2 regions of the Acidovorax sp. AC410 genome follow, and region 2 is predicted to be linked to the other one. Evidence: riboswitches for the same ligand, from Rfam matches in the RefSeq annotation. Region 2 holds a riboswitch; the other holds the start of a gene.
The links. A riboswitch is a leader RNA that binds a small molecule or an ion and turns the genes downstream of it on or off. The one in region 2 is predicted to bind cyclic di-GMP.

Region 1 (6,362 bases), 1.3 Mb from region 2:
CGCTCGACCAGGCGGTCAAGACCATCGATGCCATCGCCGCAGGCGATCTCACGCGCGAGCTGCACGCCACCCGCAAGGACGAATTCGGCCACATGCTGCGCTCGCTCTCGGCCATGTCGGCGCGCCTGCGCGGCGTGGTGACGGAAGTGCGCCATGGCGTGGACTCGGTGTCCTCGGCCTCGGTGGAAATCGCCAACGGCAACCACGACCTGTCGGCACGCACCGAGCAGACGGCCTCCAACCTCGAAGAGACGGCAGCCAGCATGGAACAGCTGACGGCCACGGTGTCCCAGTCGGCGGACACGGCGCGCCAGGCCAACCAACTGGCCGGCACGGCGGCCCAGGCCGCAGCGCGCGGCGGCGAAGTGGTGGGCCAGGTGGTCAGCAGCATGCAGCAGATCACCGACAGCTCGCGCAAGATCGCCGACATCATCGGCACCATCGACGGCATCGCCTTCCAGACCAACATCCTGGCGCTGAACGCGGCGGTGGAGGCGGCACGTGCCGGCGAGCAGGGCCGGGGCTTTGCCGTGGTGGCCAGCGAAGTGCGCAGCCTGGCAGGCCGCAGCGCCGAGGCGGCCAAGGAGATCAAGGCCCTGATCAGCGCCAGCGTGGAGAACGTCGAATCGGGCTCGGCCCAGGTGGCGCAGGCCGGGCAGAGCATGGAAGAGATTGTCTCGAGCGTGCGCCGCGTGAGCGACCTGATCGGAGAGATCACGGCCTCGTCCACGGAGCAGCGCGACGGCATTGCCCAGGTCAACCAGGCGGTGACGCACCTCGATCAGATGACGCAGCAGAACGCGGCGCTGGTCGAAGAGTCCACCGCGGCAGCCGCGTCCATGCGCGACCAGGCGCAAAAGCTGGCCGAGGTGGTGTCGATGTTCAACGTGGGGGCCATGCCGGCACGGGCGCCGGTGGCGGCACCACCACGGCCTGCACCGGCTGCCAGCCGGCCGGTGGCCGCGCCCGCCCGCAAAGGCGTTGCCGGCAAATCGCCCGCGCCAGCCACGGCACGGCTCACGGCGTCGGCGCCCAGGCCGGCAGCGGCCCCCAAGCCTGCAGCAGCCGGGCCAGCTCCGGCGGCGGCCCCCCGGGCCACGGCCAAGGGCGGCGACGACGACTGGGAAAGCTTCTGATGGCGCTCTCTGCGCAGCAGTGAAAAAAGGGCGGCCCGGGCTGCCCTTTCTTCTTCATGCAAGATCAGGGGGCTTCATCACCATCGAAGAAAGGTCTGCCATGCCTCTGGTCAACATCCGCCTTGCCAACCGTGACGTCCCCACCACCTCGGCCCAGAAGGCCGCGCTGATTGCCGGCGTCACCCGGCTCATGGTGGAGGTGCTCGACAAGAAGCCCGAGACCGTGACCGTCATCATCGACGAGGTCGATCCCGACAACTGGGGCGTGGGCGGCGAGCAGGTGACCGTGGTGCGCCAGCGCGGCAAGGGACCGATCCAGGCTTGAGGAGGAGGGGCTGTGCAGCCCCTTCGCCTATACCCGACCATATTCCTGACATATTTGCTTACAGGTAGGATCGGCCCCACAAAGGCACACCCGTACGAAAGTCGGGGTCGCAAAGCTTCCGGTCTGAGACCTCGTGCGCGAGGGGGTATGGCAGCGGGGCCGCTGATTTCCGGATGACCTGCGTTCACGGGTGACCTGCCGCCAAGGCCAGGGCGCACCCGCATGGCGCGCCGCCGATCGCGCGCCCGCTTCTTCTCTCGTTCGTCGACTGCCTTTTTGGCGCCCCTCCTGGGATGGACGGGGTCGGGCGCCCCTGTGTCAGTCCACACGATGAATCTCGGGAAAAAGCAATGAAGTTGAACGATATCCGGGTGGCCACCAAGATGTGGGGCACGATCCTGGGCCTGTTGGTACTGATGCTGGGGGTGTTTGTCTTCACCCAGTACCGCTCCAGCCTGGCCATGGACAATGCGCTGGCCGACGTGCAGCGCTACGAGGCCAACATCACCGCAGCGGTGCGCTGGCAGGGCCTGACCGAGACCAATACCGAGCGTTCGCTGGCCAGCATGGCGAGCTCCGACGAGGTGATCGAGAAGTTCTTCGCCAGCCGCCAGGACGCCGGCTCGGCCCTCATCAGCGAAGTCCAGGCGGGCGTGCGTGCCACGGCCGTGTCGGAGGCCGACAAGGCCGCGCTGGCCAAGGTGGGCGAAGCCCGCGGCACCCTGCTCGACACCCTCAAGAAGCTCCCCGCCGTCAAGGCATCGGCCGAGCCTGGGGCGCGCAAGGAGTTTGCGCTCAAGGAATTCCTGCCGACCTCGGTGGCCTACGTCGATGCGCTCAAGGGCTTCGTCAAGGTGCAGGAGGCCCAGCGCGACGCGGCCAAGATCGAGGCCCGGCATGCGCAGCGCAACGCCACGCTGCTCGGCCTGTCCAGCGCCGCCGTGGTGTTCGTGATCGGCATCGTGCTGGCCTCCCTGCTGGTGCGCTCGATCACGCGCCCGCTGGACCGCGCCGTGGCCGTGGCCGGCGCGATTGCGGGCGGGGACCTGACCCAGCAGGTCCATTCCAGGCGCAAGGACGAGTTCGGCCAGCTGCTGCAGGCCCTGTCGCTGATGGTGGGCAAGCTGCATGGCGTGGTGACGGAGGTGCGCCGCAGCGTGGATTCGGTGTCCACGGCATCGAGCGAGATCGCCAACGGCAACCACGACCTGAGCAGCCGCACCGAACAGACGGCCAGCAACCTGGAGGAGACGGCCGCCAGCATGGAACAGCTGACCGCCACGGTGTCCCAGTCCTCGGAAACGGCGCAGCAGGCCAACCAGCTGGCGCTGGGCGCCGCCCAGGCGGCCACCCACGGCGGCGAGGTGGTGGCCCAGGTGGTGGTCAGCATGCAGCAGATCAGCGATTCGTCCAGGAGGATCGCGGACATCATCGGCGTGATCGACGGCATCGCCTTCCAGACCAACATCCTGGCGCTGAACGCGGCGGTCGAGGCAGCCCGGGCGGGCGAGCAGGGCCGTGGCTTCGCGGTGGTGGCCGGCGAGGTGCGCAACCTCGCCCAGCGCAGCGCCCAGGCGGCCAAGGAGATCAAGACCCTGATCGGCGCCTCGGTGGAAACCGTGGAAAAGGGCTCGGCCCAGGTGAGCCAGGCGGGCCAGGCCATGGGCGAGATCGTGGGCGGCGTGCGCCGCATGACCGACCTGATCGCGGAGATCGCCGCCTCGGCCAGCGAGCAGCGCGATGGCATCGGGCAGGTGAATCAGGCGGTGACCAACCTGGACCAGATGACGCAGCAGAACGCCGCGCTGGTGGAGGAATCGGCAGCGGCGGCGGCGGCGCTGCGCGACCAGGCCCAGCACCTGGCCGAGGTGGTGTCGGTGTTCAACGTCGGCGCGGCGGCCGTGGGCTACGCCAGCACGCCTGCCGCAGCCCCGGTGCGCAAGTCCCCCGCAACTGCGCTGCAGCCCCCGAAGGCGGCGCAGGCCAAGGCGGCACTGCCGACCCGAATGGGCGTTGCGCCGCGGCTCGCGGAAAAGGCCGCCAGTACCCGGGACGATGACCAGTGGGCGAGCTTCTGATGAGCGCATTGAACCCGAGCGCCGGCGCGCCGCTGGCCGCTGCAGGCCAGTACCTGAGCTTTCGCCTCGGCGAGGAGAGCTACGGCATCGACATCATGAAGGTGCAGGAGATCCGCTCCTACGAGCAGCCCACGCGCATGCCCAGCGCGGCGGGCTTCCTGCTGGGCGTGGTGAACCTGCGCGGCGTGGTGGTTCCCATCCTCGATCTGCGCGTGCGCCTGCACTGCGCCAGCGCCGGGTTCACGCCCTCCACCGTGGTGATCGTGATCGACCTGGGCACGCGCGTCGTGGGCGTGGTGGTGGATGCCGTCAGCGATGTGGTCACGCTGGAACCCGGCATGGTGCATGCGGCCCCGGGCCTGTCGGGCGCGCCGGACGCGGGCTGCATCCATGGCCTGGCCCAGGTCGGCGGGCGCATGCTGGTCCTGCTCGACATCGATGCCCTGCTCGGCGATACCCCGCCGGTGCCGGCCGGCGAAGGGCTGGCGAGCGCAGTCTGAACGCGGCACCGTTGGCGGGCGCGGGGGGCATCAGAGCTCGGCGCCCTCCACCAGGAACTGCACCTTGCGCTCGCCGCGCCATTCGTTGACATCCAGGCGAAAGGCCAGCAGCACGCGGGCCGGCAGCTGCCCGGTGTGGCCGAACCAGATCGCGTCGACCGGGTTGCCCTGGTGCATGAGCTTGATGGACAGGTGGTTCTTGCCCTCGCCCACCAGGCGCTGGCTCACCACCTGCACCTCTTCGCTGAAGGTCGGCGGCGCAAAACCCTGGCCCCAGACCTCGCGGTGCAGGGTGTCCACCAGGTCGGCGTGGCAGTACTCGGGGGCCAGCGGTCCATCGGTTTCGATGCGGCGCGTGAGCGTCGAGGCGTCGAGCCATTCCTGCGCCACCTGGGACAGGGCCTGCTCGAAGGTGTCGAAGGCCTCTGCGGCCACGGTGCAGCCGGCCGCCATGGCATGGCCGCCGAACTTGAGCAGCACGCCGGGGTGGCGCTTGGCCACCAGGTCGAGCGCATCGCGCAGGTGAAACCCGGGGATGGAGCGGCCCGAGCCCTTGAGCTCGTGCTCCTTGCCCGGTGCGCTGCTGGCCGCGAAGACGAAGGTCGGGCGGTGCAGCTTGTCCTTGATGCGCGAGGCGACGATGCCGACCACGCCTTCGTGGAATTCGGGGTCGAAGACGCTGATGGCCGGCGGCGGGTCTTCGCTCTCGTCGAACAGGTTCTCGGCCATCAGCATGGCCTGTTCGCGCATGCCGCCCTCGATCTCGCGGCGCTCGCGGTTGATGGTGTCCAGCTGGCCGGCCAGGTGGCTGGCGCGGCCCGCGTCGTCGGTGAGCAGGCATTCGATGCCCAGCGTCATGTCCGCCAGGCGGCCGGCAGCGTTGATGCGTGGGCCCAGTGCAAAACCGAAGTCGAAGGTCGTGGCCACCGGGGCTTTGCGGCCCGCCGCCGTGAACAGCGCGGCCACGCCGGCCGGCATGGTGCCCGCGCGGATGCGCCGCAGGCCCTGGGCCACCAGGCGGCGGTTGTTCGCGTCCAGGCGCACCACGTCGGCCACGGTGCCCAGGGCCACCAGCGTGAGCAGCGGGTCGAGCTTGGGCTGGCTGGCAATGTCGAACACGCCCCGCTTGCGCAGCTCCGAGCGCAGTTCCATGAGCACGTAGAACATCACGCCCACGCCGGCCAGGGACTTGCTCTCGAAGCTGCAGCCGGGCTGGTTGGGGTTGACCATGGCATCGGCCGCGGGCAGCTCGGGGCCGGGCAGGTGGTGGTCGGTCACCAGCACCTGCAGGCCCAGGGCCTTGGCCTCGGCCACGCCCTCGACGCTGGCGATGCCGTTGTCCACGGTGATCAACACGTCGGCGCCGCGCTCCTTCACGCGGCGGGCGATCGGCGGCGTCAGGCCGTAGCCGTCGGTCACGCGGTCGGGCACCAGGTAGTCCACGTGCTTTGCGCCCAGCAGGCGCAGGCCGCGCACGGCCACGGCGCAGGCGGTGGCGCCATCGCAGTCGTAGTCGGCGACCACGCACAGGCGCAGGTCGCGGGCCATGGCATCGGCCAGCAGCGTGGCCGCCTGCTGGATGCCCATGAGCCCGGCAGGCGGGAGCAGCCGGTTCAGGTCTTCGTTCAGCTCTTCCTTGTCGCGCACCCCGCGCGCGGCGTACAGGCGCGCGAGCAGCGGGTGTACGCCGGCCTGCTCCAGCGCCCAGGCGGCACGCGGGGGAATGTCTCTGGCCGTGATTTTCATAATTGGGGTGCCACCTGGGCAAAACGGGTGGGCTGGAAGCAGGCCTTGATGCGCTGCACCAGGCCGCGTGGGGCGGTGTGGAAAGCCAGCGCGGCGCGTTCGCCGCACAGGGTCAGGCGCACGGCGGCGCCCTGCTCGGCCTGGCGCAGCAGATCGGCCAGCGGGCCTGCATCCAGCGCGGTCCACGCGGCCGCCCAGGCGCGCCAGTCCTCACGCAGCGCGGCATCGCGCAGGGCCAGGGGCATCTGCGGCCCGGGTGAGGGTGCGGCCACCGAGGCCGGCAGGGCGCCTGCGCCATGCATCCAGAAGGAGTTGACCATGGGCAGGCCGCGCTCGGCCCGCTCGTCGTTGAAGGCATGGGTGTACAGCAGCATCTGCATCTCGCTGTTCAGGCGGTGCAGGGTGCGGGCTTTCGCGGCATCGGGCATCCAGGCGCGCACGTCGCGCAGCAGCACGCGGTCGAGCGAGGCGGTGGCCAGGTCGGCGAACAGCGGGCCTTCGGCCAGCCAGCGGGTGGGTTGGTCGTAGTGCAGGTGGATGCCGTCCTCGGCGAACCAGGGTGAGACGATGGCCAGCA
Region 2 (6,362 bases):
AGGGTGGACAGGCGGCGTGCCTCGTCGGGCTTGTCGCGCATCTCGGCGCGCAGGGACTTGGAGATGGCGCGCAGCGCTTCGAGAAAACCGTCGGCGCTGGCGGCCAGCAGGCCCAGCGGTGCGATCAGCGGTTCGGGCAGCACACCGCGCGGTACGCGCACGCGCGCCGGACCCCAGGCGTCCTTCTGGCTCTTGAGGGCCGTGCCGTACACGTCCATCACGATGCGCGCCAGGTCCTGCAGTGTCTGGCGCAGCTGGCCCGAGTGCTTGGGGATATCGGCGATCTCCTCCACTTCGAGCAGCGCGCCAATGCGCAGGCCCCGGCTGGCCAGGCGCTCGATCCAGGTCACGCGGCTCAGGTCCATGCTGCAGGCGAACTGGTCCAGCGCCGTTGCAGGCAGGTGGTGCGCCTCGTCCAGCACCAAGAGGCAGTTGTCCAGCTCGGGCAGCACGCGTGCGCCCAGGGAGGACAGCAGGAGGTCGTGGTTGGCGACGATCACCTGCGCCCCCACCAGCTCCTTGCGCTTGTCGTAGTAGGTGCATTGGCTGAAGGCCGGGCAGTGCTTGCCGGTGCAGGATGCACCCTCGGCCGCCACGGCGCTCCATACCTCGGGCTCGGGCGGCGTGTCCAGGCTGTCGCGGTCTCCGTCCCACCCGCCCTTGCCCAGGGTCTGCGACATGGCCGAGTAGAACTGGATGCGCGCCTCGGTCTCCTGGCGCGGGCGTTTGGCGCGGGCGGCGGCCTCTTCCTCGGCGAACAGGTCGTCCTCCATGGCCTCCTCGGCCTCCCCGGTGCCGGCCAGGCGGTCGAGCTTGAGCTTGCACACATAGCGGCCACGCCCCTTGGCCAGCGCGAACTTGAAGGGCTGGGGCAGCAGCTTGGCCAGTGCGGGCAGGTCCTTGTTCACCAGCTGCTCCTGCAGCGCCACCGTGGCGGTGGATATCAGCACCCGCGTGCCGCGCGACAGCGCCATGGCAATCGCCGGCGCGCAGTAGGCCAGAGACTTGCCCACGCCGGTGCCGGCCTGGATCACGGCAATCGACCGGGTGGGCGCGGCCTCGCCCGCTTCCTCGTCCACCTTGCCCAGCGTGGCGTGGCTGAAGGTGTGCGCCACCTGCTCGGCCATGCGCCGTTGCCCGCCGCGGCTGCGAAACCCCGGCGTGGCCTGCACCACCGCGTCGAACGACTGCAGGGCCGCCTGGGCCCACTCTGTTGAAGACATAAGGACGAGAGTGTGGCATATGGTTGGGCATACAGTGTTTTGCGTGCCTCTCATCCTGTCATGCACATGGGAAATGGGCCTACACCGCCCCGTGCCGGGCGCTCCTACGATGGGCTGCGACCCACTTGCGCCGCTGTGGCGCCCAAGGAAGAACCCATGCCCACGACCGCCGATCCCCGCACGACCGAAGCCTCGGTGGACACCACCAGGCGCCAGACCGCGGCCACCCCTACCCGCGGCGACGCCGACCCGGCCAACCCCGCCCAGGAAGAAAACCCCAAGCTGCCGCACGAGCGTGACCAGTCGGTCGACATGACCCACGGCAAGCCCGACGCACAGGTACAACAGGCCTACCGCGACGTGCAGCGCGGCCTGCAGGACACGGACCGCGGCCCCCCGGCCGACAAGGCCTACCAGAAGCAGAAATAGCACAGCGCGGCGCCTGCTGCGCCGCCAGGCCGGTGCATCGGCGCAACACCTGGGAACCGCCCGCCACGGGCGGCGCGTTGCGGCGTGGCAATCAATGGTTGCCAGCGCAACCCATTCCCCTATACTGAAAAACACTGAAACGGCACCCCCGCGCGAAAGTCGGGTCCGCAAAGCCACCGGTCTACCGGCACCGAGACCTGCCTCGGGCCCAGGACAGCGGGGCTGCCACGTTGTATCCAGGGTTGCTCAGGGGAGCCGCCGTCTCAGTGGTCGTCACACCCAACCGAGAGGCCGCCCCAGCGATGCAACACCGCCCAGGTCCCGCACTCGCCGTTTCTGCTCCTGTTCTTCCTGCATCGAGCGCGGGCCGGGCCATCCATGGCCGCCTTCACGGGCGCCATCCTGCTGCACAGGGGGCTTGACGGTATGGGCGACGGGCTGGTCATCGGTACCCAGGACATTGCGCAGAAAGACCAACTGGTGCTGCGCGCGCTGGTGCGCCTGCTCGAAGGCGGGGTGAACATCCGCGCGCGCTTCAGCGAGCAGCTGGCCGAGTGCAATGTGGTCTTCGTTCCCGGCCACTGGCCTTACCGCTTCCATGCCCCCTGCATCACGGTGCGCGTGCTCGACCCCGACGACACCGGAGCGGCGCTGGAGCAGACGGCCGACCTCACCGTGGCTACGCCGCTGCGCATGACGAACGTCATCGCCGTGCTGCAGTCGGCCACCCAGCGGGTGCATGGCGCATCGCAGTTTGATCCGGTCAAGGGCCAGCGCGCCCTGTTCGAGCTGCTCGGCGAGCGCACCCGCACGGCCGAGCGCCGCCGCGCCGTGGTGCCCATGAGCGCGGGCCAGCAGATCGTGTTCGACTTCGTGCAACAGCTGGTGCATACCTCCATGCCGATGGAGGTGTTGCTCTCGGGCGCCTATACCCTGGGCGAGCCGCACCGGGTCAGCCCGGTGGAGGAAGAGCTCATCCGCTCCGTGCCCGCCCACAGCCTGCGCCACCTGCTGTGGAGCCTGGCCATGCGGCTGGCGCAGACCGGTGCCAGCGCCCCGCTGCGCCCCGGCCACTACCGGCTGCTGCGCTGGCCCGATGCGATCGGCCTCACGGCCGCAGGCCACCCGCGTCTGGCGGCGTTGCTGACCAGCCGGGCCCTGAGCTACGAGCAGGTCTGCGCCAAGAGCGGCGTGCCCGAGGCCACCGTGCGCTGGTTCCTCGAAGCCTGCCTGGCGCTGGGCCTGGCGGTGGACGAGGGCAGCGCCGAGGCGGCGACGGCCGCCCCCGCCCATGGGGCCACCGCGAAGCCTTCCCATCCACCGGCCGCAGCCACCCCACCGGGCTGGCTCGGCAACCTGCGTGAACGGCTCAAGCTATGGTGATGCCCACCCCTGCCCCTGCCGTGACTGCGGGCACCTCGCGCGACCTCAAGATCGTCTTCACGGGGCCCATGGGCGCCGGCAAGACCACGGCGATCCGCGCCATCAGCGATGGCGAGGTCCTCTCCACCGACGTGCCCATCACCGGCGGAGCCGAGCTCTCCATGCCCGGCAAGACCATGACCACCGTGGGGCTCGACTACGGCGAATGCCGCCTGGGCGACCAGTGGGTGCTCAAGCTCTTCGGCACGCCCGGGCAGGAGCGCTTTCGCTTCATGTGGGACATCCTGGGGGCCGGCGCCTTCGGCCTGATCGTGCTGGCCGACAACTCGCAGCCCGACCCCGTGGGCGAGGTCGCGCGCTACCTCACGGCCTTTGCGCCCCACGTGCCGGCGCGGCGCACCGTGGTCGGCGTGGGCCGGCTCGACACCCACCCTTCGCCCAGCGTCGCCGACTACTGCGAGCAGTTGGGCGCTCTTGGATACAACCCCCCGGTGCTGGAGGTGGACGTGCGGCGCGATGCCGACGTGCGCCTCCTGCTGTCGGTCCTGGTGAGCATGGCGGAGATCGAACATGAGTAGCAGCAGCAACCTCAGCGGCACCCCGGGCCTGGTGCCTGTCGCCACGTCCTTGCGCCTGGTCACCATCGCGCAACTGGCCGGGCTGCTCGGTGAACTGCAGCGCGGCACCCCCGGCATCCTGAGCGCCACGCTGGCCAGCGCCGACGGCTTCACGGTGGCCTCCACGCTCTCGGACAGCCAGGACGCCGACAAGCTCTCGGCCATGTCCGGCTCGCTCAGCGCGCTGGCCGGCGCCATGACGCGCGAGGCCGGCCACAGCGCGCCCGAGCGGCTGATCCTCGAATCGGGCAGCGGCCACATCGTCTCGATGAACGTGCCCGTGCCCTCGGGCGACCTGGTGCTCACTGTGGTCACCAACGAATCCTCGCTGCTGGGCAAGCTGCTCTGGAGCTGCCGCAACACCGCCGACCAGGTGCTTGCCGCCTGCGCCGCAGCGCCGCAGCCGGGCTGATCCCTCTTTTTGCCGTTCCCGTTCCCTTGTTCCACCACCACCGGAGACCCCGCCATGGCATTCACCCCCAAAGAACTCCTGAACCAGCTGATGCAGACCGAGGGTGCCCTGTGCGCCGCGCTGGTGGACTACAACAGCGGCATGCTGCTCGAATCCGTGGGCAGCGGCCTGGACCTGGAGCTGGCCGCCGCGGGCAACACCGAGGTTGTGCGCGCCAAGATGAAGACCATGAAGTCGCTGGGCATGCAGGGCGCCATTGAGGACATCCTGATCACGCTGACCCAGCAGTACCACATCATCCGCCCTGTGGAAAAGCACGACGGCCTGTTCATCTACTACGTGCTCGACCGCAGCCGCGCCAACCTGGCCATGGCCCGCCGCAAGGTGCTCGAAGCCGAGGCGCAGACCGCCATCTGATCGGTTCAGGGAGCCCCAAACCAAAGGGGCATCTGCGGCAATGCTTCCTCCAGCGAGCCCAGCACGGCCAGGCAGGCCTGCGCCACCTCGGGTGCGGGCTGCAGCAGGTCCGGCACCACCACCAGGCCCATGCCCGCAGCCAGCGCGGCGCAGGCGCCGTTGTGGCTGTCCTCGAAGGCCAGGCACTGTGCCGGCGCCACGCCCAGGCCCTGGGCGGCCAGCAGGTACAGCGCCGGGTCGGGCTTGCCGCGCAGCACCTCGTTGCCGCCGGCCACGGCCGCGAAGTGTGGCAGCACGCCCACGCGCGCCAGGCGCTGCGCGATCTCGTCGGTGCGCGACGATGAGGCCACCGCACACGGAATGCCTGCGGCCTGCAAGTGCGCGAGCAGCGCTGCCGCACCGGGCTTGAGCGGGAACAGCAGCTCCTTGCCCTCCCCTTCCTCCAGCGCGGCCCGCACCGCCACCATGGCCTGCTCGAACGGCGCCACCCCGCCCAGGTGGGCCTGCAGGATGGCGTGCGAGTCCTGCGCGGCCTTGCCCACCACCTGCAGGTAGTCGCTCTCGCGCAGCACCACGCCCAGCGCCAGGGCCGCCTCGGTCCAGGCGCGCAGGGTCGCGCGCTCGGAATCGACGAGCAGGCCGTCCATGTCGAAGATGGCGGCGGTGAAGGGCGGGCGGGGCATGCCGGTCAGCCCCGCTGCTGCAAGGCCCGCTCGATGCGATTGCGCTGCACCGTGGTCTTGGGCACCTTGAAGGGGAACCAGCTGCGCACGTCCTCTTCGAGGCCGATGCCGTGCATGTAGTTGTAGATCGCCTTCTTGAGCGCGCCGCCCAGCGCGTCGTGGTCCACGCCCGTGGGGTCGTGAAAGCCGATGTCGTTCTTGGCAAAGCTCACCGGTGGCAGGGGCTGCAGCGTCACGCCGTACTCCTCGGGCGCCTTGCCCACGGGCGAATGCACGGTGCAGGCAAAGCGGTGGAAGAAGCCGCTCTGGATGCAGCCGTTGGCGAACAGCTGGCGCACGTACTCCAGCGCATCCACCGTGTCCTGCACCGTCTGCGTCGGAAAGCCGTACATCAGGTAGGCATGCACCAGGATGCCCGCGTCGGTGAAGGCCCGCGTGACGCGCGCCACCTGGTCCACCGAGACGCCCTTCTTCATCAGGTCCAGCAGCCGGTCCGACGCCACTTCGAGCCCGCCCGAGACGGCGATGCAGCCGCTGTCGGCCAGCAGCCCGGCCAGTTCGGGCGTGAAGGTCTTCTCGAAGCGGATGTTGCCCCACCACGAGATGCCCGCGTTGCGCGCGATCAGCTCGGTGGCCAGGGTCTTGAGCGCCTTGGGTGGCGCGGCCTCGTCCACGAAGTGGAAACCCGTCTGCCCCGTCTCGCGCACGATGGACTCGATGCGGTCGGCCAGCACCGCAGCCGAGGCGCCCTCGTAGCGGCTGATGTAGTCCAGGCTCACATCGCAGAAGCTGCACTTCTTCCAGTAGCAGCCATGGGCCACGGTGAGCTTGTTCCAGCGCCCGTCGCTCCACAGCCGGTGCATGGGGTTGAGCATGTCCAGGAGCGACAGGTACTTGTCCAGCGGCAGCCCGTCCCAGGTGGGCGTGCCCACCTCGGCGAAGGCGATGTCCGCCTCCTGCATGTTGATATAGCGCACGGCCTGCGTGTCCGCATCGCGCACGAAGGTGCGCACCAGGCGCTGGCGCCCGCGCTGGCCCTGCACGTGCTCCAGCAAGGCCAGCAGCGGGCGCTCGCCCGCGTCCAGCGACACGTAGTCGAAGTAGTCGAACACGCGCGGCTCGGTCAGGTCGCGCAGCTCGGTGTTCACGAAGCCGCCGCCCAGCACGGTGACGATGTGCGGGTGCGCCGCCTTGATCG

Region 1: it holds a riboswitch for cyclic di-GMP, as region 2 does, so the genes downstream of both, AC0IZS_RS02435 (methyl-accepting chemotaxis protein) here and AC0IZS_RS08605 (hypothetical protein) in region 2, are expected to answer to the same signal.

The regions. Positions count from the first base shown of each region.
Region 1 is NZ_CEEDCG010000001.1:545,589-551,950, reverse strand. It holds gene AC0IZS_RS02445 (methyl-accepting chemotaxis protein) at 1-1,136, shown strand, start outside; gene AC0IZS_RS02440 (tautomerase family protein) at 1,237-1,461, shown strand; cyclic di-GMP riboswitch class I at 1,535-1,628, shown strand; gene AC0IZS_RS02435 (methyl-accepting chemotaxis protein) at 1,812-3,539, shown strand; gene AC0IZS_RS02430 (chemotaxis protein CheW) at 3,539-4,039, shown strand; gene recJ (single-stranded-DNA-specific exonuclease RecJ) at 4,070-5,785, opposite strand; gene AC0IZS_RS02420 (phosphoglycerate mutase) at 5,782-6,362, opposite strand, start outside.
Region 2 is NZ_CEEDCG010000001.1:1,859,197-1,865,558, reverse strand. It holds gene dinG (ATP-dependent DNA helicase DinG) at 1-1,223, opposite strand, end outside; gene AC0IZS_RS08610 (hypothetical protein) at 1,380-1,652, shown strand; cyclic di-GMP riboswitch class I at 1,784-1,882, shown strand; gene AC0IZS_RS08605 (hypothetical protein) at 2,031-3,035, shown strand; gene AC0IZS_RS08600 (GTP-binding protein) at 3,035-3,613, shown strand; gene AC0IZS_RS08595 (roadblock/LC7 domain-containing protein) at 3,606-4,064, shown strand; gene AC0IZS_RS08590 (hypothetical protein) at 4,119-4,481, shown strand; gene AC0IZS_RS08585 (HAD family hydrolase) at 4,487-5,164, opposite strand; gene AC0IZS_RS08580 (B12-binding domain-containing radical SAM protein) at 5,170-6,362, opposite strand, start outside.